Regions from separate parts of the Nocardiopsis sp. RV163 genome, predicted to be linked through region 3. Evidence: riboswitches for the same ligand, from Rfam matches in the RefSeq annotation. Region 3 holds a riboswitch; each other region holds the start of a gene.
The links. Region 3 has a riboswitch for cobalamin ahead of ABD54_RS19920 (nitrite reductase). Riboswitches for the same ligand answer to the same signal wherever they lie in the genome.

Region 1 (9,369 bases), on a different contig from region 3:
GCTGGGCGGGCGTCCGGTCGAGGGCGAGCTGGACCTGTTCACCGTGTTCGCCGACCTGTGCGAGCTGAGCCGCAACAAGCCGGGCGGTGAGCTCGACACCGAGCCGCACAGCTCGGTGCACAGCCCGCGCGAGTTCTTCCACAGCTACCTGCAGAGCCTGGACGTGGAGCGAGCCGGGGTGAGCGAGGGCTTCCGGGCCAAGCTCACCCGGGTCCTGGCCCACTACGGGGTCGAGGACCTGGACCGTACGCCGGAGCTGGAGGCCTCGGTCTTCCGGATCTTCCTGGCCCAGCAGAACACGGGCGCCGCGCTGGCGATCGTGTCGGAGCTGCTGCGCCGCTGGCTGGCTGGCGGTCCGCCCGCGGAGGCGCTCAGCGAGCGCGCCGGGCTCGCACTGGAGCACCTCGTGGAGGCCACGCAGGTGCGCTTCCCGGCGGTGTCGGACCTGGCTCGCGGTGTGGTCTTCCGCTGGTTCGCCCAGCCGCTGCTGCGCCGCAACCGGGCCCGGGTCTACGCCTCGGTGCGCGACGACCTGCGCCACCTGGACCGCGACCCGGACGCGCCGGACCGGGCGGAGCGGATCCAGGCCATGGTGGCCAGCGCCGAGCCGCTGGTGCGGCTGGTCGGCCAGCGCATGGGGCGGGTCGGGCGCGACCACGCCCCGCTGCTGGAGGTGCTGACCCGCCGCTACTACGGCAACCGGGGGCTGTCCGGGGTCGCCGCGCGCGAGGTCGGGGGCTGCCGGTTCGTCACCGCCGACCACAACGGCGCGGGCGGTCCGACGCGTGTGGTCACGACCGCCGTGGACATCGCCGCCCTGCCCGGCGCCGTCGGCGCGGTCGGCGAGCTCGCCGCCGACGTGGCCGAGCACGGCCTGGTGGCCGACCTCTACCTCACCTGGGAGGACCAGCCCGACGCCGACGCGATGGCGGTGCGGCTCGGCGGGCTCCTGGCCGAGCACCCGCTGCCCGCGGGCGTGCGCCGGGTCACCGTCACCGTCGCCGGTACCAGCGGCGCGGTGATGCACCACCACTTCACCTTCCGCCCCGAGGGGGACGGCTTCGCCGAGGACCGGCTGATCCGGGGCCTGCACCCGCAGATCGCGCGGCGCCTGCAGTTGCAGCGCCTGCGTGAGTTCGACCTCACCCGGCTGCCGTCGGCCGACGAGGAGATCTACCTGTTCCGGGCGGTGGCCAAGAGCAACCCGGCCGACGAGCGCCTCTTCGCTATGGGCCAGGTCCGCGACCTGACGCCGCTGCGCGAGGCGGACGGGCGCCTGGTCGCGCTGCCCGCGCTGGAGGACACGGTCACCGGGTGTCTGGACGCGATCCGCAATATCCAGGCGCAGCGTCCGCAGAACCGGCGCTTCGACACCAACCGCATCATGATGTACGTGTGGCCGGCGACCGAGCTGACCCCTGAGGAACTGGAGACGCTGGTCCAGCGGCTGCTGCCGACCACGGCCGGGGCGGGGCTGGAGGAGGTCCAGTTCCTGGCCCGCCAGCGCACCTCCTCCGGTGAGCTGACCGAGGTCGCGGTGCGCATCAGCCTGGACCAGGGCCAGGACGCGCGGGTCCACGTCGAGGAGCCCTCGACGGAGCCGGTGCTGCCGCTGGACGACTACCGCCAGAAGGTGCTGCGCGCGGCCCGGCGCGGGACCGTCTACCCCTACGAGCTGACCGGTCTGCTGTCGGGTCCGGGCGGCGGTTTCACCGAGTACGACCTGGACGGCAACGGCGTGCTGGTCCCGGTGGACCGGCCGCGCGGGCACAACTCCGCGGCGATCGTGGCCGGTGTGGTCACCACGCCGACCGTGCGCCACCCCGAGGGGGTCACGCGCGTGGTGCTGCTGGGCGATCCGACCAAGGCGCTGGGCGCCCTCTCGGAGCCCGAGTGCTCGCGGGTGATCGCCGCGCTGGACCTGGCCGAGTCGATGCGGGTGCCGCTGGAGTGGTTCGCGCTGTCGGCGGGCGCGCGGATCTCGATGTCCTCGGGCACCGAGAACATGGACTGGGTCGCGGCCGCGCTCAAGCGGATCGTGGAGTTCACCCAGGACGGCGGCGAGATCAACGTCGTGGTCGCGGGCATCAACGTCGGCGCCCAGCCGTACTGGAACGCCGAGGCGACGATGCTCATGCACACCAAGGGCGTCCTGGTGATGACGCCGGACTCGGCGATGGTGCTCACCGGCAAGCAGTCGCTGGACTTCTCCGGCGGGGTCTCGGCCGAGGACAACTTCGGCATCGGCGGCTACGACCGGGTGATGGGCCCCAACGGGCAGGCGCAGTACTGGGCGCCGAACCTGGCCTCGGCCCGCGAGATCCTCATGGCGCACTACGACCACACCTACGTCGTGCCGGGGGAGGAGGGGCCGCGCCGGGCCAGGACCCTGGACCCGGTCGACCGCGACGTCTCGGCGTTCCCGCACGCGGTGGCCGGCAGCGACTTCGCGACCGTCGGCGAGATCTTCTCCGCCGAGCACAACCCGGACCGCAAGAAGCCCTTCGACATCCGCACGGTGATGCGTGCGCTCTCGGACCAGGACCACGCGGTGCTGGAGCGCTGGGCGGGCATGGCCGACGCCGACACGGCGGCGGTGCAGGACGCGCACATCGGCGGCTGGCCGGTGTGCCTGGTGGGGATCGAGTCGCGGTCGGTGCCGCGGCACGGCTTCCCGCCCACCGACGGGCCCGACACCTACACCGCGGGCACGCTGTTCCCGCGTTCGTCCAAGAAGGTGGCGAGGGCGATCAACGCGGCGTCGGGCAACCGGCCGCTGGTGGTGCTGGCGAACCTGTCGGGGTTCGACGGCTCGCCGGAGTCGCTGCGCAAGCTCCAGTTGGAGTACGGGGCCGAGATCGGGCGGGCGATCGTCAACTTCGACGGTCCGATCGTGTTCTGCGTGATCTCGCGGTACCACGGCGGCGCGTTCGTGGTGTTCTCCAAAGCGCTCAACCCGAACATGACGGTGCTCGCGTTGGAGGGGTCGTTCGCCTCGGTGCTGGGCGGGGCCCCGGCCGCGGCCGTGGTGTTCGCCGGTGAGGTCAACACGCGTACCGCGAGCGACCCGAGGGTGACGGGGCTCCAGGAGCAGGTGTCGGCGGCCAGCGGCGTCGAGCGGGCCGCGCTCAACGCGCGGTTGGCGGAGACGCAGTCCTCGGTGCGGGCGGAGAAGCTCGGCGAGGTCGCCGCGGAGTTCGACCGGGTGCACAGCATCCAGCGCGCGGTCGAGGTGGGTTCGGTGGACGCGATCATCAGCGCCGCCGAGATGCGGCCGCGCATCATCGAGGCGATCGAGCACGGCATGAAGCGTTAGGCAGTGTTTTTTTGGACCTCCGCTTCGGTCCGTGTTCGGGCGCCCGGAGAACAGGGGCCTTCGGCGCCTACGGCGGGTTCGCCGGTTCCTCGCGAACCCGCCTCCGGCACCTCCAGAACCCTGTGGGCGCCCGAACGGACCCCTCCGAGCTGAGGCCCGGTTGAAAAGCGGAACCCGGGGCCGCGCACGCGGGGCGGGGGTGCGGCGGGAGGCCGCGGCCCCGCCCCGTCCGTGCGGTCAGCGGATCTTCTCGCCGTACACGTGGTCGACGGGCATGGTCATGAGCACCCTGCGGTCGGAGACCATGGCCGACCGGTACTCCTCCCAGTCGGGGTGCTCCCCGGCGGCGAGGCGGTAGTAGTCCACCAGCGAATCGACCTCGGGGCCGTGCGGGTCGGTGCCGGGTCCGGTGAGGGTGGCCACGCCCTCGGCGGTGGCCCACGCCCAGCCGTCGGCGCTGGTGACCTGCAGGGTGGCGCGCGGGTCGCGGCGCAGGTTCGCGGTCTTGGCCCGGCCCTCGGTCATGGAGACGTGCAGCAGGTCGGTCTCGGCGTCGTAGAAGGGCTGGACGGGGGAGAGCTGGGGGCGGCCGTCGGCCTTGATGGTGGCCAGGACGCCGAGCCTGCTCCGGGCGAGCAGTGCGCGCGGGTCGAACGTCGTCTCGGTCATCTCCGAAAAACCCCTCTCGGCCGGATGCTGGTGCTGCGGGGCCGTGTGCGGCCGGTCACGAGCCTATCCCCGGGAACGCGCGACGGCTCGGTCCTCGCCGCGCGGCTCACACCGCCGTGTCCTTGGGCCGGGGACCGTGCGACCGGGCCCGCAGCCCGGCGCTCCGGGCCACCCGTGTCCGCTTCGGCCGGGGCGAGGGCGCGGCCTGAGAACTCCGACGCCTCCCCCTGAACCGCGATGACCAGGGCGGGCGCCGGAGCGGTGGCGCGGGTGCGGCCCCTGTGCGCCTTCCGGCGGCGGAGGGCCGAGGCGGCCTTGATAGTCTGCCCGGGCCAGTCGTACCACGTACGTGGTCAGGGAATCCGGTGCGAATCCGGAACTGACGCGCAGCGGTGAGGGGGACGGGCGGGGTACTCACGCCACTGGGGCGGAGGCCGCGGAGACCACGGCGTCGAAGCGGCACCGACCTGGGAAGGCACCCCGTCCGGGCGAACCCGAGTCCGAAGACCTGCTGGCCCCTCCGCGTCGAGTGCGCGGAGGCGTCCCGTGCCAGGCTCCGCGTTCGAGCCCCGACTTCCAAGGCATGCCCATGCTCCGCCGCGCCCTGTACCCTCTTCCCCTCCTCCTCGCCTCATCCCTGGCCCTGACCGCCTGCGGCGCTCCCGCGGACGGCGGTGGCGAGGGGGCGGAGTCCGCCGCCGGAACCGGATCCGCCCCCGCGGTCGACAACTGCGGGCACGAGGTCACCGTCGCCTCCCCGCCCGAGCGCGTCGTCTCCCTCAACCAGGGCAGCACCGAGATCCTGCTCTCCCTGGGGCTGGCGGACCGCCTCGTCGGTACCGCCACCTGGACCGATCCGATCATGGAGGGGCTGGAGGAGGCCAACGGGGGCATTCCCCGCCTGGCCGACAACGCCCCCTCCTTCGAGGTGGTCCTGGACGCCGAACCGGACTTCGTGACCGCCTCCTTCGTCTCCACGCTCGGCACGGGCGGCGTCGCCACCCGCGAGCAGTTCGAGGAGCTGGGCGTGCCCGCCTACGTCTCCCCGACCGACTGCGCCGCCGGCAAGGACAACGACAGCGGGGGAGACGGCTCGCGCAGCGAGCCCCTCACCCTCGACGCCGTCTACGGCGAGATCCGCGACCTGGCCCTGCTGTTCGGGGTCGAGGAGCGCGGGGAGGAGCTGATCGCGGAGCTGGAGGGGCGGGTGGCGGCGGCCACCTCGGACCTGGACGCCTCCGGCGTCTCCCTCGTGTACTGGTTCGCCAACTCCCAGTCGCCCTACCTCGCGGGCTGTTGCGGCGCCCCCGGCGCCATCACCCGCGCGGTCGGCGCGCGGAACGCCTTCGACGACACCCACGACGAGTGGCCCCAGATCAACTGGGAGACCGTCGCCGACCGCGACCCCGACGTCATCGTCCTCGGTGACCTGACCCGCGACTCCCAGACCGCGGAGTCCGCCGACGCCAAGATCGCGTTCCTGGAGTCCAACCCCGCCACGAGCAACCTCACCGCCGTGCGCGAGGAGCGCTACGTCCTGCTCAGCGGCCAGGCCATGAACCCCTCGATCCGCACGGTCGAGGGGATCGAGCAGGTCGCCGAGGGTCTGCGCGGCCTCGGGCTCGGCCGGTGAGCGGTGCGCGTCTGGCGCTGCTCTCCTGCGGTGGACTGGTGCTCCTGGCGGTGTCGGTCTCGGTCGCGGTGGCCATCGGCCCCGCCGACATCACCGCGGCCGAGGTGTGGAGGTCGGTCGCCGCGCGGCTGGGGTTCGGGGAGAGCGGTCTGTCGCCGCTGCGCGAGGGCATCGTGTGGGACCTGCGCATGCCCCGCACCCTGCTGGCCGCGGTGTGCGGGGCGGGGCTGGCGCTGTGCGGGGCGGTCATGCAGTCCCTGCTGCGCAACCCGCTGGCGGACCCCTTCGTGCTCGGGGTGTCCTCGGGGGCCTCCACCGGGGCGGTCGCCGTGCTGGTGCTGGGATGGGGCGGAGCGGTGGTGTCGCTGTCGGCGGGCGCCTTCGTCGGCGCCCTGCTCTCCTTCGGGCTGGTGGTGCTGCTCGCGCACACCCTGGGCGCGAGCATGGACCGCGTGGTGCTGTCGGGGGTGGCCGCCATGCAGCTGTTCTCGGCGCTGACCTCGTTCATCGTGCTGACCTCGGCCGACGCCGAGACCACGCGCGGGGTGCTGTTCTGGCTGCTGGGCTCCCTCAGCGGCGCCGGGTGGGACGACGTGGTGCTGTGCGCGGCGGTGCTGGCCGGTGTGCTCGCCGTGTGCCTGGCGCACACCACCACCCTGGACGCGTTCGCCTTCGGTGAGGAGGCCGCGGCGAACCTGGGCGTGCGGGTGGCCCGCGCCCGCATGGTGCTGCTGTGCGCCACGGCGCTGCTCACCGCGGCCCTGGTCAGCGCGGCCGGGGCGATCGGCTTCGTGGGGCTGGTCCTGCCGCACGCGGCCCGCGCGCTCACCGGCGCGGCCCACGCCAGGCTCCTGCCGGTCACCGCGCTGGCGGGCGCCGTCTTCCTGGTGTGGGTGGACACGGTCGCCCGCACCGCGCTGGACCCCCAGGAGATCCCGGTGGGGGTGGTGACCTCCCTCATCGGGGTGCCCGCCTTCGTCGCCGTGCTCTACCGAGCCAGGAGGCGCACGTGATCAGTTCCGACCGGACCCGAACCCCGACCCGCGACCGAGGCGGCGCGTCGACCGAGGCGCCCGGCGCGGCCGGGCTGCGCGCCGAACGGGTGAGCCGCCTGATCGGCGGAGCGCTCGTCCTCGACGGCGTCACCCTCGCTCCGCGCTCCGGCCAGACCGTGGGACTGCTCGGCCCCAACGGTTCCGGCAAGTCCACGCTGCTGCGGCTGCTCTCCGGGGTCCTGGCGCCCTCCGCGGGCGTGGTCGCCCTCGACGGTGAGCAGATCGGCCGGACCTCGCGCCGGGCGGTGGCGCGGCGCGTGGCCGCCGTCGAACAGAACGCGCACACCCAGACCGAGCTGACCGTCCGCGACGTGGTGGCCCTGGGGCGCGTTCCCCACCGCCGCGCCTGGACGCCCATGTCCGCGGCCGACGCGGGCGCAGTCACGGCGGCACTGGAGCGCACCGGCCTGACCGCCATCGCCGACCGGTCCTGGCACACGCTCTCCGGCGGCGAGCGCCAGCGCGCCCAGATCGCCCGCGCCCTGGCCCAGGAGCCGAGCGAACTGCTGCTCGACGAGCCGACCAACCACCTGGACATCCAGTACCAGCTCGACCTCATGGAACTGGTCGCGGGCCTGCCGGTCACCACCGTCATCGCCATGCACGACCTCAACCTGGCCGCGATGTACTGCGACCGGCTGCTGGTGCTGCGCGGTGGGCGCGTCGTCGCCGAGGGCGCGCCCCCGCGGGTCCTGACCCCCGCCCTCATCGAGGAGGTCTACGGGGTCCGGGCCGAGGTCGAGACCGGGCCCGGGCACCCGGTGATCCGCTTCCTGCGAAGCGGCGCCGCGCCGCCGCGCCACAGTGACGCCCCCGCCGCCGAGGCGCGGGCGACCCCCGGACCCGAGCGGTCCGACCGACGACGGAACACCAACCCCGAGGGAGGAATCCGGCCATGACGGTACGGATCGCACTGCTGTCCACCTCCGACACCGACCTGCTCTCCGCGCGGGCCAGCGACCGCGCCTACGCGTGGGCCAACCCCTCACGCGCCTCCGACACCGAACTCACCGGCGTCGTCGGGGGCGCCGACCTGGTGGTGGTGCGGCTGCTCGGCTCCCCGCACGACCTGTGGCCGGGCCTGGCCGCCGTCCGGGAGCGGGGCACACCGCTGGTCGTCCTGGGCGGCGAGCAGCAGCCCAGCGCCGAACTCATGGAGCACTCCACCGTCCCGATCGGCCTGGCGGCCGACGCCCACCGCTACCTGGCCGAGGGCGGCCCGGCCAACCTCGCGCGCCTGCACGCCTTCCTGTCCGACACCGTGCTGCTGACCGGCGAGGGGTTCGAGGCGCCCGCCCCCGTCCCGCTGTGGGGCTTCGCGGAACGCGACCGGCCCCGGGCCGCGGGCCTCCCCTCCTCCGCCGTCTCCGACGACGGGTCCCCGACCGCGGGCCCCTCCTCCGACGGGAACCTGCCGAAGGTGGGCATCCTCTACTACCGGGCTCACGAGGCGGGCGGCAACACCGCCTTCGCGCACGCCCTGGCCGACGCCGTGGACGCCACCGGGCAGGCCGTGGGCGTGCCCGTGTTCGCCGGGTCGCTGCGCTCGGCGCCCGACGAGCTCTACGATGCGCTCGGCGGCTTCGACGCCCTGGTGGTCACCGTCCTGGCGGCGGGCGGCAGCGTTCCCGCGTCCGCGAGCGCGGGCGGGGACGACGAGGCGTGGGACGTGGAGCGGATGGCGGCCCTGGACGTCCCCGTCCTGCAGGGGTTGTGCCTGACGAGTCCGCGCGCGGACTGGGAGGCCTCCGACGACGGCGTCACCCCGCTGGACTCGGCGAGCCAGATCGCCATCCCCGAGTTCGACGGCCGCATCATCACCGTCCCCTTCTCCTTCAAGGAGATCGACCGCGACGGCCTGCCCCGCTACGTCGCCGACCCCGAGCGCTGCGCCCGCCTGGCCGGGATCGCGGTCGCCCACGCCCGGCTGCGGCACGTGCCCACCGCCGACAAGCGCGTCGCCGTCGTCCTGTCCGCCTACCCCACCAAGCACTCGCGCATCGGCAACGCCGTCGGGCTCGACACGCCCCGCTCGCTGGTGCGCCTGCTGCGCCGGATGCGCGACGAGGGCTACGACCTGGGAGAGCCCGGCGCCCTGCCCGGCCTGGACCTGCCCGACGAGACCGAGGCCGGGGACGCGCTGATCCACGCCCTGATCGCGGCGGGCGGCCAGGACGAGGACTGGCTGACCTCCGTGCAACTGACCGACGCCCAGGTGCGCATCACCCCCGAGGAGTACGCCGCCTGGACCGGGGGCCTGCCCGCCCCGCTGCGGGAGGCGATGAGCGAGGCGTGGGGCGCCGCGCCCGGCAGCCTCTACGTCAACGACTCGGGCGAGCTGGTCCTGGCCGCGATGCGCGCGGGCAACGTCGTCGTCCTCGTGCAGCCCCCGCGCGGCTTCGGCGAGAACCCGATCGCGATCTACCACGACCCCGACCTGCCCCCCAGCCACCACTACCTGGCCGCCTACCGGTGGCTGGAGCACGGTTTCGGCGCCCACGCCGTCGTCCACCTGGGCAAGCACGGCTCGCTGGAGTGGCTGCCCGGCAAGAACGCCGCGCTCTCGGCCGCCTGCGCCACCGACGCGGTGCTCGGCGACCTGCCGCTCGTCTACCCGTTCCTGGTCAACGACCCGGGCGAGGGCGCCCAGGCCAAGCGCCGAGCACACGCCACGGTCGTGGACCACCTCATCCCGC
Region 2 (9,369 bases), on a different contig from region 3:
GCTGGAGGTGAGGCTGCGAGGAACGAGCCGTCTCACCGGAGGCGCCACTGTGCCTGCTTCAACCCGATTCCCGTTCCCCGGGCGCCCGGGCACGGACCGAAGCGAAGCGGAGGTCCAAAAAACACCGCAGGGCTCACGCCAGGTCGGCCCGCACCCGGCGGGCCGCCTCGACCATGTTGCGCAGGGCCTGTTCGGCCTCGGCGTAACCGCGCGTCTTGAGGCCGCAGTCGGGGTTCACCCACAGGTTCCGGGCGTCGATGTGCGCGACCGCCAGCCGCAGCGCCCCCTCGATCTCCTCCACCGAGGGCACACGCGGGGAGTGGATGTCGTACACGCCCGGGCCGATCCCGCGCCTGTAACCCCGCTCACCCAGGTCCCGCACCAGCTCCATGCGCGAGCGTGCGGCCTCCACGCTGGTGACGTCGGCGTCCAGCGCCTCGATGCCGCCGACGATCAGCCCGAACTCGGAGTAGCACATGTGCGTGTGGACGGTCGTGGAGGGCGACACCCCCGACGTGGCCAGGCGGAAGGAACCCACCGCCCAGTCCAGGTACCGCGCCCGGTGCTCCGAGCGCAGCGGCAGCAGTTCGCGCAGGGCCGCCTCGTCCACCTGGATGTGGCGGATCCCGGCGCGCTCCAGGTCGGCGACCTCGTCGCGCAGAGCCAGGGCCACCTGGCGGGCGGTCTCGCCCAGCGGCTGGTCGGTGCGCACGAACGACCAGGCGAGCATGGTGACCGGACCGGTCAGCATCCCCTTGACCGGCTTGTCGGTGAGCGACTGGGCGTAGGTGGTCCACTCGACCGTCATCGGCGCCGGGCGCGAGACGTCGCCGAACAGGATCGGCGGGCGCACGCACCGCGAACCGTAGGACTGCACCCAGCCGTTCTCGGTGGTGGCGTAGCCCTCCAACTGCTCGGCGAAGTACTGGACCATGTCGTTGCGCTCGGGCTCGCCGTGCACGAGCACGTCCAGGCCGATCTCCTCCTGGAGCGCGACGACGCGGTCGATCTCCTCGCGCAGGACGGCCTTGTAGGCGTCCTCGGCCAGTTCCCCCCTGCGGTGCGCGGCGCGGGCGCGGCGCAGCTCGGCGGTCTGGGGGAAGGAACCGATGGTGGTCGTGGTGAGCGGGGTCTCGGCGGGCCTGCCGCGCTCCCGCGGGCGCTCGTAGGCGTCCGGGCCCAGGGCGTCGAGGCGTGCGCGCACGCGCGCGTCGGTGAACGCGGGGGGACGGACGCCGCCGCGTCCGGTGTACTCGGCCTCGGCCCCCTCGGACAGCACGCGGCCGAGCAGGGCCGTCTCCCGGGCCTTCTGCCGGGCGAAGGCCAGGGCGGCGCGCAGCTCGGGGTCCAGGGAGGTCTCGGAGTCCAGGTCCAGGGGCACGTGCAGCAGGGAGCAGGAGGTGCTCACGGTCAGCTCGTCGGTGAGGGCGAGCAGGGTGCCGAGCGCGGCGACGGCGGCCGGGATGTCGGTGCGCCAGACGTTGCGCCCCTCCACCACGCCCGCGACCAGGCGGGTGGCGCCCAGGCCGGAGATCCGCACCAGGTCGTCCACGCCCTCGTCGTCGGTGACCAGGTCCAGGCCGACCGCCTCGACCGCGGACTCCTTGAGGACCCGCAGCGCCGCGGAGCCGATGGAGCCGAAGTAGGTGGACACCAGCAGGGAGGGCCGGTCGGTGACCGCGCCCAGGCGCTGGTAGGCGAACTCCAGGTGGCCGACGGCGGCGCGGCCCTCATCGGTGGCCAGGATCGGCTCGTCCAACTGGACCTCGGTGGCGCCCGCGGCCCGCAGGTCGCCGAGCAGCTGGGCGTAGGCGTCCAGGAGCTGGTCGAGCAGCCGGACGGGTTCCCAGCCCTCGGGGGCGCCGTCGGCGGGCTTGGCCAGCAGCAGGAAGGTGAGCGGGCCGACCAGGACCGGGCGGGTGTGGAAGCCCGCCTCGGCGGCCTCGCGGAACTCGGCGACGGGCTTGTCGCCCACCAGGCGGGGACGGGTGCCGGGCGAGAGCTCGGGGACCAGGTAGTGGTAGTTCGTGTCGAACCACTTGGTCATCTCCAGCGGAGGGGCGCCCTGCTCGCCGCGGGCGAGCGCGAAGTAGCGGCGCAGCTCCTCCTCGCGGTCCGGCGCCGCGGCGGGCGGGGCGAAGCGGGAGGGGACCAGGTCGAACAGGACCGCGGTGTCCAGCACGTGGTCGTAGTAGGAGAACGTGTTGGAGGGGATGTCGTCGACACCGGCCTCGCGCAGTTGGGCGTAGACGCCCAGGCGCAGGCCGGCGGCGACCTCGTCCAGTTCCCGGGCGGTGGTGCGGCCCCTCCAGTGGGACTCGCAGGCGCGCTTGAGCTCGCGGTCGGGGCCGATGCGCGGGTAGCCGTGCACCGTCGAGCGCACGGAGGGGCGTGGTCCGCCCGGGGCCGCGGAAGGCGCGGGGGTCGTGGTCATCAGCTTCTCTCCCTCGTCGAAAGCCGGGTACCGGCCTCGGGGAGGAGAAGAGGGGCGTGCACGCCGACGGACGCGCCGCGGGCGCGCACCGGACCTGCCACCGCCTCCGGCCCTCCCTCGGGGCGCGGGACCACCGGCGCCGCGGGCGCGTCGCCGGGTGGAGGCAGGTCTTCGGACTCGGGGGCGCGGGCGGTGCGGACACCGCTCCTCCTACTGGCCGCCGCTTCCCGGTTTCCGGTCTCGGCGACCGGCACTACCAGTGCCCATGGCGACGTTCGTTCCCCCATACCGCTGCGGGGCAGTCCCGGACTCGCACCGGGTTCCCTCTTGCGACATGGTTCCGCCCCGTTCGTTCCGGGGCGGACCCGGGACGCGGGGGTGGATCATGTACCTTCCACGGCTGCAAGTATAGGGAGGCCCCCTTCGCCCCTGTACCCGGCGTGCGGCCCCATGCGCCCGGCCAGGACGGTGAGAACCCCCGTCCTCAGGTCGGCGTCACACACGAAGTCAAGCGTTGCGCGGGTGAGCCCTCTCTGCTCCCCGCGGACGTTCGTCTGAGCGATGAACGTGGAGATTCCCTCGTGAATAAGCAGTCCCGCCTGGCCATGGCACCGGACCACCCCCTGATCACGGTCGTGGTAGCCCTGGCGTTCCTGGCGGGCATGGTGTTGTTGGCCACCAGCTCCTCCGGGGAGCCCGAGCCCGGGCCGCGGACGCGGGCAGCGCCGCTCTCCGAGAGCGAGCCGCCGCCCCCGGCCTCAGGCGAGCCCGACGGGCTCACCGAGGTGGACCCGGCCGCCGTGTCGGGCGTGGAGGAGGCCGGACTTCCCTACGACGGGGAGATCTCCGTCTCGGTGACCTACCCGGTGATACCCAACGCCGAGCCGCTGGCCGACTTCCTCGAGCGTGAGCTGACCGACGAGGTGCGCGCCTTCGAGGCGGCCAACCCCGGCGCGGTCTCCTTCGAGGCGGGATGGAACCTGACCGCGGCGCGCGACGGCCTGCTGGGGGTCCGCGTGACCCGCGTGGAGACCGACTCCGAGGGGTCCCGGGAGGGTTACACCACCTACTGGTACGACACAGAGACCGCGGCGCACCACCCCTCGGCGGCGCTGGTCGGCGGCCAGGAGCAGTTGGAGGAGCTCAACGGCCTGGTGCGCGGCGCCGTCGGGAGCGGGGAGGGCGGGGAGGGCCCGGCGGACCCCGACGTCATCCACCCGATCGGCTCCCTGTACGACTCGGTGGGCTTCAACCCCGACGGGGACCTGGTCGTGGAGTTCGACGCCGGGCAGGTCGCCCCGGCGCAGGAGGGCCGAACGCGCGCGGTGGTCCCCGCCGGTGAGGTCGAAGGGCTGCTGTCCGAACTGGGCCTGCGCGTGCGCGACGCCGCGACCGTGGGCGTGGACGACTTCTCCATCGCCGCCCCGCCCCGGGCCGACAAGGACGGCCGGGAGGAGGGCGCCGTGCCCGGGCAGGTGCCCGCGGTGGACCCCGGAGTCGACTGCTCCGACCCCGACACGAAGTGCGTGGCGCTGACCTACGACGACGGCCCCGGCGAACGCACCCCCGAACTGCTGGACGCCCTCGCCGAGTACGACGCGCGGGCCACGTTCTTCGTCACCGGCAACCCCGTCATGGAGCACCCGCACACGGTGCGGCGCGCCTACGCCGAGGGGCACGAGATCGCCAACCACACCCTGAACCACCCCGACCTGGCCGGTCTGGGCGCGGGAGGGGTGCGCGCGGACCTGGACGTCGTGCAGGCGCTGGTGTACCGCGAGACGGGCTACACCATGGACCTCATGCGTCCGCCCTACGGCTCGTCCGACGAGGGCGTGGCCTCGGTGACCGCGGACATGGGCCTGGCCCAGATCCTGTGGAGCGTGGACACCCTCGACTGGAAGGACCGCGAGGCCCCGGTGATCCACGACCGGGTACTGGAGGGCGCTTCGGAGGGGGCGATCATCCTCATGCACGACATCCACGGCACCACCGTCGACGCCTCCCGCACGGCGATCCGGGAACTGCACGATCAGGGGTACACCATGGTCACGGTGTCCCAACTGCTGGGGACCACGACCCCCGGCGAGACCTACGTGGACGGGGTCCCCGACGCCCCGGAGGAGAGCGCCGAGCCCTCAGAGGGGGCCGAGGAGGCTTCCGAAGGGGTCTGAGGGCGCGGCGTCACGGCGCGGCGGGCTCTCCGGGTGAGGATGGTCCCGGGAGGGCTTCGGGGCCGCGGCCGGTGGGACACACTGGGCGCGGAGCCGTGTGAGGGCGCCGGGCGGTGCCGGTAGGGCGCCCCGCAGGGGCGTTGCCGGTCTCCGGTGCGTCGCCCGTCCCGGGGCGGTGACCACATGTGGTCACCGCCCCGGGACGGGCGGGGGCGTCCCCTATGTTGCTCCCAGCAACAGCCGTGTTGGCCACCCGCTGAGGGATGAGGGAGTCCGGTGTTGTCGTCGACTCGAGTCCACCCGAACGAGGCCGTCCCCTGCCGCGGGGCCGGAGGGAACCGGCAGTGGGAGCGCAGAGCCCGGTGGCCCGGGGCGGCACTGGCCGCGTTGGTCCTGCCCCTGGCCGCGTGCGGCACCGGGGGGATCACCTCCTGGGGCGGTGAGGACCCGGAACTGATCACGGTGGTGGCGGCGGAGCCGGGGGACGGGGTCACCGAGTGGCGCGGGGACGCCTCCGACTTCGGGGACCACCCGTACAGGCCCGAGGGGCTCACGATCGACGTCGCCTACCCCGTGTTCGCGGGCGCCGACGCCTTCGCCGAGGACTTGGCCGCCCGGGTGGACCAGGAGGTGCGCGACTACCGGGGCGCAAGCCGGGACCCGGTGAACCTGGGCGTCGACTGGGAAGTGGTCGCCGCCGGGAACGGGGTTCTGGGCGTGCGCTTGGTGCGCACCGAGGAGGACTTCCACGGGCTGCGCAAGGGGTACGGGACGTACTGGTACGACACGTCCACCGGCCACACCGCCTACTCCACGGAGCTACTGGCCGACGACGCGGCGCTCCGGGAGCTCAACGGGATCGTCCGGGCCTCGTTCGCCGACGAGGAGGCGGTGGACGCGGGGGTGCTGCACCCGGTGATGCGCACCTACGACTCGATGGGGTTCAACGCCGACGGGGACCTGGTGGTGGAGTTCGACGACGGGGACCTGTCCCCGGCCGTGGAGGGTCACACACCGTCCTCGGCACCGGGGCGGATGGTCGCGGTGGTGCCCGCCGAGGAGGCCGAGCCCCTGCTGTCCGGCCTAGGCGAGCGGGCGCGGGAAGCCGCCATGGCGGAGGAGCCCGTGCTGACCGTGGAGGCTCCCGACGGCGAGCCGCCGGCCGAGCCTCGGGTGCCGGGGGTGGTCTCGGCGGGAGACCCCGACCTGGACTGCGCCGAGGCCAAGTGCATCGCGCTGACCTTCGACGACGGACCGGTCGCGACGACTCCGCGGCTGCTGGACCTGCTGGCGGAGGAGGAGGTGGCGGCCACCTTCTTCCTCAACGGCAACCCGGCGCTGACCCGGCCCGGCGTCACGCGTCAGATCTACGCGGAGGGGCACGAGATCGGGAGCCACAACCACCTGCACGAGCGCATGCCCGAGTCCTTCGAGGGCGAGGAGCTGGTCCACCAGGTGGCCGCGGTGGGCGCGATGGTGCGCCGCCAGACGGGGCACACCGTGGAACTGTTCCGGCCGCCGTTCGGCGACAGCTCGCCCGAGGTGCTGGAGGAGATCGGACGCCAGGGCATGGCCGAGATCCTGTGGAGCCAGGACAGTGAGGACTGGACCGGCATGAGCCGCGACGAGGTCGTGGAGAGCGTGGTGGGCGGGGCCCGGCCAGGGGGCGTGGTGCTGCTGCACGACACCCTGGAACCGACCCTGGCCGCGGTCCCCGAGATCATCGAGCGGCTGCGGGCCGACGGGTACGAGTTCGCGACCGTCAGCCAGGTCTACGAAGGGCCGGAGGCCGGTGAGAGCTACCCGCCCGAGGGGCTGTCCGCGCCCGCCGGTTCCTGAGGTCCGGGGAGGACCGGTACGCGCGTCGGCGGCCGGTGGGGTGTCCACCGGCCGCCGCGTACGCGCGGTGGCGCCGCGCCCCTCGGCGGTGGATGCGGCCCCGGGCGGCGGGCCGCGACCGCCTCGTCGGTGCCGGGTCCGCGTGCGGGCTCCGGGTGCGGGCTCAGCCCCCGGTGGTGGCCGCGGCGGGGTCCGACCCATGACCGCCGTCGGCAGCCGGGGCGGGGACATCGGCTCCGATGACCTCGTTGATGGAGCGGTGGCCGGAGGCCCGCACCAGCCGGGCGAGGCCGCGGTTGATCCGGCGGGGCCAGAGGGGGCCGCCGTAGATGAGACCGGTGTAGCCCTGCACGAGGCTGGCCCCCGCGCGGATACGGAACCAGGCGTCCAGGGGCGTCTCGATGCCGCCGACGGCGATCAGGGTGACCCGGTCGCCCACGCGGGCGCGCAGGCGGCGCAGTACCTCCAGGGAGCGCCGTTTGAGGGGGGCGCCGGACAGGCCGCCCGCACCGGCCGCCTCCACCTGCTCGGCGGGGGTGGACAGACCCTCGCGGGAGATGGTGGTGTTGGTGGCGATGACGCCGTCGAGCCCCTCGGCCAGCGCGAGGTCGGCGACGGCGTCGACGTCCTCGTCGGCGAGGTCGGGGGCGATCTTCACCAGGAGCGGCAGGTCCGGGCGACCGGCCTCGGCCAGGGCCTCGCGCACTGCGGCCAGGAGCGGGCGCAACTGCTCCACGCCCTGGAGGTTGCGCAGTCCGGGGGTGTTGGGCGAACTGACGTTGACCACCAGGTAGTCGGCGTAGCGGGCCAGGCGCCGGGCGCTGAGGGCGTAGTCGGCGGGGGCCTCCTCCTCGGGCGTGACCTTGGTCTTTCCGATGTTGACGCCGAGCACGGGACGGCGGCCGCCGCGCCGGTGGTGGAGGCGTTCGGCGACCAGTGCCGACCCCTCGTTGTTGAAGCCCATGCGGTTGACGATCGCGCGGTCGGCCACCAGCCGGGACAGGCGCGGCCGGGGGTTGCCCGGCTGGGGCTGGGCGGTGACGGTGCCCACCTCCACGAAGCCGAAGCCGAGCGCGGCCAGCCCGGAGGGGCTCTGCGCGTTCTTGTCGAAACCGGCCGCGAGCCCCAGCGGGCCGGGGAACTCCTGCCCGAGGGCGTGCACGGTCAGCTCCGGCTCGCGGGGCCCGAGCACCCCGTTCATGGCGGAGGCCACGGCGGGCAGGGAGGTCACGCCGCGCAGGGCGGCGAAGCTGAGCCTGTGGACCTTCTCCGCGTCCATGCGGCGCAGGACCGAGCGGAAGAGCATCTGGTAGAACACGGTCATCCGTTTCCGTCGCCCTCGCGCTCGGCGAGGAAGCGTTCGAGTTCGGCGCCGAGCTCGTCGGCGGTGGGCAGCTGGGCGTCGTCGTCGGCCAGCGGGAGCGTGGGACGCTCCTGGGGGTCGGTCCGCGAGGACATGATGTCGTCGTACTGGCGCTCCAGGTTGGTCACGACGCGCTGGATCTCCTCGGAGGCCATGACCTGTTCGGCGATGTCGACGTCGGTCGCCGCGGCGACCTCCTCCATGTCCGTGGTGGTCAGGGCCAGGCCGGTGGCCCCGGCCACGTACTCGGCGGCGGCGATGGCCGCGCGCGGGTACTGGGCCTGGGCCAGGTAGCTGGGCACGTGGACGGCGTAGCCCACGAAGTCGTGGCCGCGCTCGCCGAGCCGGTACTCCAGCAGTGAGGTGGCGCTGCCGGGCACCTCGACGCGGCCGATCCACGGGGTGTGCCCCTCGACCAGCTCGGGGCGGGTGGAGTGCGGGGTGACCGTGACCGGCCGGGTGTGCGGGACCGCCATGGGGATGCCGTGGACGCTGACGGAGAGCGTGACGGAGAAGTGGTCGACGAGGCTGCCCACGGCGGCGGCGAAGGCCTCCCACTCGCGGTCGGGCTCCGGGCCGTGCAGGACCAGGAAGGGGGCGCCCTCGTCGTCGTGCATCCGGTACAGGGCGATCTTGGGCGCGTCGTAGGCGGTCCAGGTGTTCTCGACGAAGGTCATCGTCGGGCGGCGCGAGCGGTAGTCCACGAGGCGGTCGACGTCGAAGGTCGCGACCTCCTCCGCGGTGAACCGGTCGAACAGCGACGTGAACATCTGGCGCCCGGCGTGTCCGGCGTCCACGAAGCCGTCCAGACAGACCAGCATCGCCAGTCCGGCGACATCCTCGAAGCCTGGGTGGAGTTCGTACAGATCTGCGGAGTCACGCACCGGGTTCTCGTCTCCAAAACTGGTCGGGGTCACAGGGTCGCGCTCACGCGGCGGCCGGAGACCGGGGTACGGCCGGGAGAGCCCGATTCGCACCGCCTGGGAGGCTGTGCCCTGCTTCTCCAGAATACCGACCCACCAGCCCGCCGACTGAGCCGCGCGAGGACGCTCGCGCCCCACGGCGCCACCGCCGCCGGTCGGCGCGGGATGAGGACCCCGACCGGCTGAGCCGCGCGAGGACGCTCATCCACACCCCTACCAACCCCGACCGGCGGAGGGAGCTTCCTGCAACCGGGGCGTGAGAGGACCGCCACACCCCGGCCCTGCCCGCACCCCGACGGTTCACTGCGGGTCGGCGGCTCAGCGCGGGTCGGCCACCAGCAGCGAGCGCAACCGGTTGAGGACGGCGGCGACCTCGAAGCGGCGGGGCAGGGCGTAGTCGCCGCCGAAGTCGGAGCCCAAAAGGGTGACGCCCTTTCTGTCCAGGGCCTCCTCCAGGGAGTCGAGCGCCTGGGCGAGCGTACGGTCGCCGTCCAGGTGGCGTCCGGCGACCAGCTCGCGCAGGGCCAGTCCGGCGCCGGTGATCTGTCCGGGGTCGACGAACTGCTCCACCGCGCGCACGTCGACGTCGTGGTCGCCGAACACGAGCACGTCCATGTCGCGGCGCTTGATCCGGCC
Region 3 (9,369 bases):
GTGCTGTCCACACTCGACGTCCAGCACCTGGAGTCGCTCAACGACGTCGTCGAGCGCGTCACCGGCACCCGCCAGAGCGAGACCGTGCCCGACTCGTGGGTGCGCGGGGCCGACCAGATCGAACTCGTGGACATGACGCCCGAGGCCCTGCGGCGGCGGCTCGCGCACGGCAACGTCTACGGTCCCGACCGGATCGACGCCGCGCTCGGCCACCGGTTCCGGGCCGACACCCTGACCGCCCTGCGCGAGCTGGCGCTGCTGTGGCTGGCCGGACGCGTGGACGACGAACTCAGGCGCCACCGGGGCGGACACCGCGCGGCCCCGGCGTGGCAGACCCGCGAACGCGTGGTCGTGGGCCTGAGCGGAGGCCCCGGCGGGGAGGCGCTCATCCGCCGGGCCGCCCGGATCGCGGGGCGCGGCGAGGGGGTCGAACTGCTGGCCGTGCACGTGGCGCTGGGCGACGGACCGGTGGGCGCCGACCCCGCCATGCTCGCCCGGCAGCGGGTGCTGGTGGAGGACCTGGGCGGCACCTACCACCAGGTCCTGGGCGAGGACGTGCCCGCCGCGCTGACCGCGTTCGCCCAGGGGGCGGACGCCACCCAGCTGGTCCTGGGGGCGAGCGGGCGGGGCAGGCTCGCCCGGCTGCTGCGGCCGGGGGTGGGCGCGGCCACCGCGGCGCTGTCGGAGTCCATCGACGTCCACCTGGTCACCCTGGAGGAGGCCGACCGCGGCTGCGGGCGGAGGCGCTCGGGCGCGGTCTCGCGCCGCCGCAGGCTGGCGGGGTACGCGTTGGCGCTCACCGCGCTAGCGCTGCTGGTGTTCGGCACCGGCGTCCCCCACAGCGAGGAGTACCTCAGCGGCGGAATCCTGCTGGTGTTCGCCACGGTGACGGCGACGGCGCTGGTCGGCGGGTTGTGGCCCGCGCTGGCCGCGGCGTTCAGCGGGTTCGTGGTGCTCAACCTCTTCTTCACCGAGCCGTACGAGACGCTGGTGGTCAACCAGCCGGGCAACCTGCTCACCCTCGTCGTGTTCGTGTTCGTGGCCGTGGCGGTGAGCGTGGTGGTCGACCAGGCCGCGCGGCGCACCCGCGAGGCGGCGCGGGCCAGCGCCGAGGCCCAGACCCTGGCCGCGGTGGCCGGAAGCGTGCTGCGGGGTTCGCGCCCGCTGGAGGCGCTGCTGGAGAGGCTGCGCGAGACCTTCTCCCTGGAGTCGGTGGCCCTGCTGGAGCGCAGGCCGCAGGCCTCCTCCCGGCCCGACCACCGCAACGACCCGTCCGCGTGGGAGGCGGTCGCCTCCGTCGGGGAGCGCCCCCTCGGGGCGCCGGGCGGGGCCGACGCGGACGTGCCGGTGGACGAGGGGCTGACCCTGGTGCTGCACGGGCACCGGCCGCGCGCGGGCGAGCGGCGCATCATCGAGGCCTTCGCCGCGCAGGCCGCCGTCGCGCTGCGCCAGGAGCGGCTGGCCCAGGAGGCGGCCACGGCCGGGACGCTGGCGGAGGCGGACCGGATGCGCACCGCGCTGCTGGCCGCGGTCAGCCACGACCTGCGGGCCCCCCTGGCCTCGGCCAAGGCGTCGGTGACCAGTCTGCGCAGCCGGGAGGTGCGCTTCAGCGAGGAGGTCCAGGCCGAACTGCTGGCCACGGCGGACGAGTCCCTGGACCGCCTGACCCGGTTGGTGACCGACCTGCTGGACATGAGCCGCCTCCAGGCGGGCGTGCTGGGCGTGACGGTCACGGGCCTGTCGCTGCGCGAGTCGGTGTTCGCGGTCCTGGACGACCTGGGCGGCCAAGGGCGCGCCGTGCGGGTGGGGGTGCCCGAGGAGCTGCCGGAGGTCGCGGCCGACCCCGGCCTGCTGGAGCGGGTGCTGGCCAACGTGGTGGGCAACGCGCTGCGCTTCAGCCCGCACGACCGTCCGCCCTCGGTCACCGCCTCCTGGACGGGTGACCAGGTGGAACTGCTGGTGGTCGACCACGGCCCCGGGGTGCCCGAGCACGAGCGCGAGCGCATGTTCGTGCCCTTCCAGCGTCTCGGGGACACCGACGGGGCGACGGGGCTCGGGCTGGGCCTGGCGCTCTCGCGCGGGCTCATGGAGGCCATGGGGGGCTCGCTGCTGCCCGGGACCACCCCGGGCGGCGGGCTGACGCTGCGCCTGGTCCTGCCCGTGGCGGGAGCGGCGGGTTAGGGCGCGCGCAACCGGGCCGGCGGTGGTCGGCGGCCGGTCAGGCCGGGTCCTTTCGCGCCTCCTCCGCCTTGGGGCGGGTCTCGATCTCGCGCAGAGTGACCTGGAGGTGCTCCTCCATCGCCGCCACCGCGCGGGCCGGGTCGCCGCTCAGCACCGCCTCCAGGACCTCCTCGTGCTCGGCCGCCGACACCGCCGGGTCCTGCGCCGTGGCCAGGAAGCGGCGGTGGCTCTGCTCGCGGCTGTCGGCCAGCGACCGTTCGAGCGCGTCCAGGATCTGGGTGAGGCTCCGGTTGCCCGAGGCCGCGATCAGGGCCTGGTGGAAGGCGAAGTCGGTGCGCACGCGGTTGGGCACGTCCAGGGGCGCGGCGCGCATGTCGGCGATGGCCTGGCGTGCCCGGGCGATGTCCTCGCGGGTCCGCTCCTCCTCCGGCCCGGCGACGCGCTGCGCGGCCAGCCGGGCTCCGTGCACCTCCAGCGCCTTGCGGATCTCGGTGAACTCCATCAGCGCCCGCCGGTCGCGCAGCACCGACAGTGCCACGAAGTTCTCCACCGGCAGGGCGTTGGGCGAGGCGATGACCGCGGGCTTGCCCTGGCGGCGGTGGATCAGGCCCTTGGCCTCCAGGGTCCTCAGCGCCTCGCGCAGCACGACCCGGCTCACCCCGAAGCGTTCGGCGAGTTCCTTCTCCGAGGGCAGTTGGCTGCCCGGCTGAGCGTCGGGGCCCACGCACAACTCCTCCACGAAGGCGACGACCTGCGAGGTCAGCGAGTTCGGTCGGGCGTGCCGCGGCTGGGGCCGACCCGCGAGCCCTTCGCCCTGGGTTTCCGGCGACGCTGATCCCATCGTGTACGCCTCGTCCTTCGCTGGAGGGATGTGCCGAATCCTCAGCGTACAGACGCCGGGGCCCGCGGACGGGTCTGCGCCACCCCATTGACTACCTAGCAGCTTGTACTACAAGATGACCGCACCGGCACCGGCCCCGCGTCGTCTCGACCGCGCGGCCCTGCCGTGAGCACGCGTGCGAGCGGTGTGTCCCACCACGGGCGGCCGCCGACCGCACCGACACGAGCGCGGGCGCCGCCCGCGCACGGGCGGCGGCGGGCGCGGCGGCGGGTCGCAAACCCTCCCCCACCGCACCCGCAGGGCCGCGCCCACGAGCCGACCGGAGGACAACGGTGGACAGGTCCGACAGGGAAATCTGCATGAGCGCGTGGGAGGGGGCGGAGAACGTCCACGGCGCTGTCGCGCCTCCGGTGTTCCAGACCAGCATTTTCACCAAACCCTCGTTCGAGGCGTTCATCGAAGAGCAGGAACAGGAACACGAGAGGTACGTCTACAGCCGCGGCGCCAATCCCACGGTCGCCTTTCTGGAGGAGAGGCTGGCCCTTCTGGAGCGCGGCGAGGCATGTAAGTGCTTCGGTTCCGGAATGGGCGCCATCAGCGCCGTTCTGATGAGCCTGCTGCGCGCTGGGGACCACGTCCTCTTCGTCAACAGCACCTACGGCCCGGCCCTGGAGATGGCCGAGCACCTGCGCGGTTTCGGCATCGACCACACCGTGCTCCCCGACGGCGCCTCCGACATCGAGCCCCACCTGCGGGAGAACACGGCGCTGGTCTACGTCGAGAGCCCCGGGACCATGCGGATGAAGGTCCTGGACCTGGCCGCGATCACCCGCACCGCCCGGGCCAGGGGGGTCTGGACCGTGATGGACAACACCTGGTCCACACCGCTCTTCCAGAAGCCGATCCTGGCCGGGGTGGACATCGTCGTCCACTCGTGCACCAAGTACATCGGCGGGCACAGCGACGTCCTGGGCGGGGCGGTGATCGGCCCGGCCTCCTTCGTGCGCGACCTCTTCTACACGGGGTTCCAGCTCCTGGGCTCGGTCATGTCGGCCGTCGAGGCGTCGATGGTGCTGCGCGGGCTGCGGACGCTGCCGATCAGGATGGCCGAGCACGAGCGCAGCGCCGTGCGGGTCGTCGACTACCTGGCGACCCGGCCCGAGGTGGCGGCGGTCCACCACCCCCACCACGACCACCGGCCCGACGACCCCCTGATCAGGGACCAGTTCAGCGGTTTCTCCGGGCTGCTCAGTTTCGACCTGAAGGACGCCTCCTTCGAGAAGGTCGCGGCCTTCGTCAACCGTCTTTCGCTGTTCCGGATCGGCGCGAGCTGGGGCGGCTACGAAAGCCTGGTCACCGCCCCCGTCAGGCCAGGAAACGAGGAGGCGTTGCGGGAAAAGGGTTTCTCCCCCGGAATGGTCCGCCTCTCCGTGGGCCTGGAGGGGTCCGACAGCCAGATCGAGGATCTCGAAAGGGCCTTCACCGCACTGTAGAAGACCGAAAGCGGTCATCACCGAGAGGAAAGTAGATGGCTAACCCCCCGGACGAACACGTCCGCCGACCCGGCGTGGCGGCGGCGTGCGTCCCCGTGGTCATCACCGTCGCGATTCTGGTCGGCGGCATCGGCGTCCTGAAGTACCCCGCCGAACTCATGCTCATCTTCGCGGGGGTGGTGTTCGCCCTCTTCGCGCTCTGGCACGGCGTGCGCTGGGACGACGTGCTGACGAACATGGGCGACAAGCTCAGGAGCGCCCTGCCCGCGGTCCTGATCCTGCTCAGCATCGGCATGCTCATCGGCTCGTGGATGATCGCCGGAACGATCCCCCTCATGGTCTACTACGGCCTGGAGCTCATCGACCCGTCCTACCTGTACGTTCTGGCCTTCCTGGCCACCGCGCTGGTCTCCACCTTCACCGGCACCTCCTGGGGCTCGGGCGGCACGATCGGAGTCGCCCTGATCGGGGTGGCCCAGACGATGGACGCGTCGCTGGCGATCACGGCGGGCGCGGTCGTGTCCGGCGCCTACTTCGGGGACAAGCTCTCGCCGCTGTCGGACACCACCAACATGAGCTCGCTCGCGGCGGGCGCCAACCTGTACGAGCACATCCGGCACATGCTCTACACGGCCGTGCCCTCGTCGGTGCTGGCCGCCGTCGTCTTCCTGCTCGCGGGCACCACCATCACCACCCCGCCCGCCGGCCTGGGCGGTATCGACGAGGTCGTCACCGAGCTGAACGGGCTCTTCACCCTCAACCCGCTGCTGCTGATCCCGGCGGTGGTCGTGCTCGCCGGGTCCATCATGAGGAAACCGCCGCTGGTCGTGCTGTTCGCATCCTCCATGACGGCGCTGCTGATCGCGCTGCTGGTCCAGGGGGCGAGCGTGGGCGACCTGTTCGCGGCGGTCGTCTCCGGCTTCACCACCGACATGCTGCCTCGGGGGGACGAGGTCTCCGACGTCCTGGCCGAACTGGTGAACCGGGGCGGGCTGTACTCGATGTACAACTCGGCGTTCTTCGTCTTCTGCGCCTTCTTCTTCGCCTCGGCGCTGGAGAAGTCGGGCGTGCTGCGGGTACTGCTGGAGGGGCTCATCGCCAGGCTGCGGTCCACCGGCAGCCTCATCCTCACCACCCTGCTCTCCGGCTTCACCATCATCAACGGCACATCTAACGCCCTGGTGACGTACTTCCTGGTCAAGGACGTCTACGGCGACGCCTACCGGGCCAGGAACCTGCACCCGGTCAACCTGTCGCGCAGCATGGAGGACTCGGTCACGATCACCGAGGTGCTCATGCCCTGGACGGTGTCGGGGGTCTTCTTCGCCACGACCCTGGGCGTGGCCAACTTCGAGTTCCTGCCGTGGGCGGTGTTCAACTGGGGCGGTTTCCTGTTCTCCGCCCTGATCGCCTTCCTGGCGCCGCTGACCCGGGGCTTCGGCATCCGCCGCCTGGAACCGGAGCAGGAGCGCTCCACGACGTAAGCCCCGCCCGGGGCGGCCACGCGAAAGGGGAGCGGAGCACGTGCCCCGCACGTGCTCCGCTCCCCTCGGACATGAGGGCGGCCGGATCGGCGGCCCCGGCGGGGCGGGGGCTCGCGGCCCTCCCCGTCCGGCCGGGAGGCGCCCGCTCGCAGGAGCCCGTCCGCGGCCGTCCGCGAAGGCGGCACCTACCGGCCCTTCTTCATGTCCTCCTTGCCCTGGCGCAGGCGCCCCTTGGCCATCTCGGCGCGCCCCTCGTTCTTCATGCGGTCGTTTCCGGTGGCCTCGCCGGTGGTCTCCTTGGCCTTGCCCTTGACCATCTCGGCCTGGCTGCGGCCCTTCTCGGTGGCGCTCATGCTCTTCCTCCTTGGGTGGTTCCCGTGAGGAGCGGCGTACTGCTGCGAACCGCCCTTCGCCCGTTCCACTGCCCGAAACAGGAAACCCTAAAATCCCCGCAAAGCCCTCGGAACGTTCCACACCCGCCCCCGCCGCCGACGTAGCGCTCGAACACGGACCGAAAACACGCGCCGCCGCACCCGGAAACCGAGCGCGAACCCCCTTCCGGGCCGCCCCCGGGCGCGGACAGCCGCGCTGGGCAACGGCACGCAGCCGTTGGGGGAAGGCCCCCGGACCTGGCCGGGGAGGGGAACGGTACCCTCGTCGGGCCAGTAGAACTCCACCTCGTGGGGCAGGGAACCCGGTGCGAATCCGGGACTGACGCGCAGCGGTGAGGGTGACGGGCGGGCACGCCCCGGGGACTCGGTTCCCCGGGACAGCCACTGGAGCGCAACGCTCCGGGAAGGCGCTCCGCACCGGTCGACCCCGAGTCCGAAGACCTGCTGGCGCTGGCGGTGACGGGCCGCCAGGTCGACCGAGGACCCCGCGAACGGGTCCCTGACCAGAAGGACGCGCATGTCCCCGATGGGTTCCCCATCCCCATCCCCCACCGTCCGCGCCCGGCGCGACCGCTGCCCGGGCGCCCTGCGGCCCTGGCCCGCCGAGGACGGGCTGCTGGTGCGGCTCCGGCTCGTCGGCGGCAGGCTTCCCGCCCGTTCGCTGCGCGCCCTGGCCGCCGTGGCCCAGGAGTACGGCGACGGCCGGATCCACGTCACCGGCCGGGCCAACGTGCAGTTGCGCGCCCTGCCCGGAGACGGGGAGCGGCTGTCCCCCGAGGCGCTCCGGGCCCTGGAGGGCACAGGCCTGCTGCCCTCGCCCTCCCACGAACTGGTCCGCAACGTCATGGTCTCCCCCCGCACGGGGCTCGGGGTCGGAAGGGCGGACCTGCGGTCCGTGGCCGCCGAGCTGGACGGGCTGCTGTGCGCCGAACCGCGCCGCGCCGCCCTTCCCGGCCGCTTCCTCTTCGCCCTGGACGACGGAAGCGGCGACCTGCTGGAGCGCCCCTGCGACCTGGGGGCGGTCGCCCTCGACGCCCACACCGCCCAGCTCAGGGTCGGGGAGCACTGGGGCCCGCTGACACCGCTGGAGGAGGCCCCGGCCGCGCTCGTGCGCCTCGCCGACCGGTTCCTGGAGCTGCGCGGGGACGGCCCCGACGCCCCCTGGCACGTGGCCGAACTCCCCTCGCCCCTGACCGACCCGGCTCCGCCCGACCCGGGGCTGCCCGAACCCGCGCCGCCGCTGCCGCACGGCCCGCTGCCCGGGATCGGACGCCACGTCCCCGTGCCCGAGGAGGGCCTGGACCGGACCGCCGCCGACGCGCTCGCCGCCGAAGCCGTCGAGGCCGGATCCGGCGAACTCGTCGTCACGCCGTGGCGCGCCGTACTCGTTCCCGGAAGACACGGGATCGTTCCCGGGGAGGCGCGGTGACCTCCCCCAGAAGACCGAACCGGCACTACGAGTACGTCGACGACGGGCCCGCCATCTACGCCGACTCCTTCGCCACCATCCGGCGCGAGGCCCGGCTCGACCACCTGCCCGCCAACGCCGAGCGGCTCGCCGTGCGGATGATCCACGGCACCGGCCAGGTCGACCTCGCCGACGACCTCGTCGTCCACCCCGACCTGGTCCCCGCGGCGCGCGCCGCCCTCCGGGCCGGTGCGCCGATCCTGTGCGACGCGCGCATGGTGGCCTCAGGCGTGACCGCGAGCCGCCTGCCCAGCGACAACGAGGTGCTCTGCCTCCTGGGCGACGAACGGGTGCCCGGCCTGGCCCGGGCGTGGGGCACCACCCGCACGGCCGCCGCGGTGTCGCTGTGGGAGCCGCTGCTCGACGGCGCCGTGGTCGCCGTCGGCAACGCGCCCACCGCCCTGTTCCACCTCCTGGAGATGCTGATCGACGGCGCGCCGCGCCCCGCCGCGATCGTCGGCTGCCCGGTCGGCTTCATCGGCGCCGCCGAGTCCAAGCAGGCGCTGACCGAGCTGCGCGACCGGCACGGCGTCGACGTCCCCTACGTGACCGCGCGTGGCCGCCGTGGGGGTTCGGCGATGACCTGCTCGGCCCTCAACGCACTCGCCAAGGAGGAGGAATGACCGGCCGTTTCCACGGCGTCGGCGTCGGACCGGGCGACCCGGAGCTGGTCACCCTCAAGGCGGCCAGGCTCATCGCCGCGGCCGACGTCGTCGCCTACCACGCGGGTGCGGGCAAGGAGTCCAACGCCCGCCGCATCGCCGACGCCCTGATCCCGGCCGGGGCGGTCGAGGAGCGGTTGACCTATCCGGTGACCACCGGGGCGACCGACCACCCGGGCGGCTACGCGGGGGCGCTGGCCGACTTCTACGAGGAGTCCGCCGCCCGGCTGGCCGCCCACCTGGACGCCGGGCGCGACGTCGTCCTGCTCTCGGAGGGCGACCCGCTGTTCTACGGGTCGTACATGTACATGCACGACCGGCTGTCCGAGCGCTACCCCACCGAGATCGTGCCGGGCGTCCCGGCGTTCGCCGCCGCCACGGCCGCCGCGGCCGCACCGCTGGCCCGGCAGACCGACGTGCTCACCGTGCTGCCCGGAACCCTGCCCGAACCGGAACTGGCCCGCCGCCTGGCCGACACCGACGCGGCCGTGGTCATGAAACTGGGCCGGACCTTCCCGGCGGTGCGCCGCGCCCTGGCCGCGGCCGGGCGGCTGGAACACGCGGTGTACGTGGAGCGGGCCTCGATGGGCGGGGAGCGGCGGCTGCCGGCGGCCGAGGTGGACCCGGCGTCGGTGCCCTACTTCTCCCTGGTGCTGGTGACCGGGGACAGCCGCAACGGAACGCGCTCCCGGAAGGTCGGCGAGGCCGCGCGGACGCAGACGGCACAGACGACCCAAGCGGGGCCCGGTTCCGCCGGACCGGCGGCGGAACCGGAGTCCGCGACCACCGGACCGGCGGCCGAACTGCTGGTCGTGGGCCTGGGCCCGGGCCCCGAGTGCTGGCTCACC

Region 1: it holds a riboswitch for cobalamin, as region 3 does, so the genes downstream of both, ABD54_RS18865 (ABC transporter substrate-binding protein) here and ABD54_RS19920 (nitrite reductase) in region 3, are expected to answer to the same signal.
Region 2: it holds a riboswitch for cobalamin, as region 3 does, so the genes downstream of both, metE (5-methyltetrahydropteroyltriglutamate--homocysteine S-methyltransferase) here and ABD54_RS19920 (nitrite reductase) in region 3, are expected to answer to the same signal.

What each region holds. Positions count from the first base shown of each region.
Region 1 is NZ_LEKI01000116.1:4,103-13,471, forward strand. Features, by position in the region: gene ABD54_RS18855 (carboxyl transferase domain-containing protein) at 1-3,316, shown strand, start outside; gene ABD54_RS18860 (PPOX class F420-dependent oxidoreductase) at 3,554-3,985, opposite strand; cobalamin riboswitch at 4,302-4,516, shown strand; gene ABD54_RS18865 (ABC transporter substrate-binding protein) at 4,575-5,618, shown strand; gene ABD54_RS18870 (iron ABC transporter permease) at 5,615-6,631, shown strand; gene ABD54_RS18875 (ABC transporter ATP-binding protein) at 6,706-7,572, shown strand; gene cobN (cobaltochelatase subunit CobN) at 7,569-9,369, shown strand, end outside.
Region 2 is NZ_LEKI01000016.1:703-10,071, forward strand. Features, by position in the region: gene metE (5-methyltetrahydropteroyltriglutamate--homocysteine S-methyltransferase) at 134-2,434, opposite strand; cobalamin riboswitch at 2,600-2,763, opposite strand; gene ABD54_RS05070 (polysaccharide deacetylase family protein) at 3,040-4,608, shown strand; gene ABD54_RS05075 (polysaccharide deacetylase family protein) at 4,888-6,447, shown strand; gene ABD54_RS05080 (quinone-dependent dihydroorotate dehydrogenase) at 6,611-7,771, opposite strand; gene ABD54_RS05085 (proteasome assembly chaperone family protein) at 7,768-8,694, opposite strand; gene ABD54_RS05090 (ABC-ATPase domain-containing protein) at 9,052-9,369, opposite strand, start outside.
Region 3 is NZ_LEKI01000128.1:4,294-13,662, reverse strand. Features, by position in the region: gene ABD54_RS19940 (DUF4118 domain-containing protein) at 1-2,181, shown strand, start outside; gene ABD54_RS19935 (FadR/GntR family transcriptional regulator) at 2,219-3,022, opposite strand; gene ABD54_RS19930 (PLP-dependent aspartate aminotransferase family protein) at 3,382-4,515, shown strand; gene nhaC (Na+/H+ antiporter NhaC) at 4,551-5,999, shown strand; gene ABD54_RS27455 (CsbD family protein) at 6,185-6,352, opposite strand; cobalamin riboswitch at 6,687-6,834, shown strand; gene ABD54_RS19920 (nitrite reductase) at 6,909-7,820, shown strand; gene ABD54_RS19915 (precorrin-8X methylmutase) at 7,817-8,482, shown strand; gene ABD54_RS19910 (precorrin-2 C(20)-methyltransferase) at 8,479-9,369, shown strand, end outside.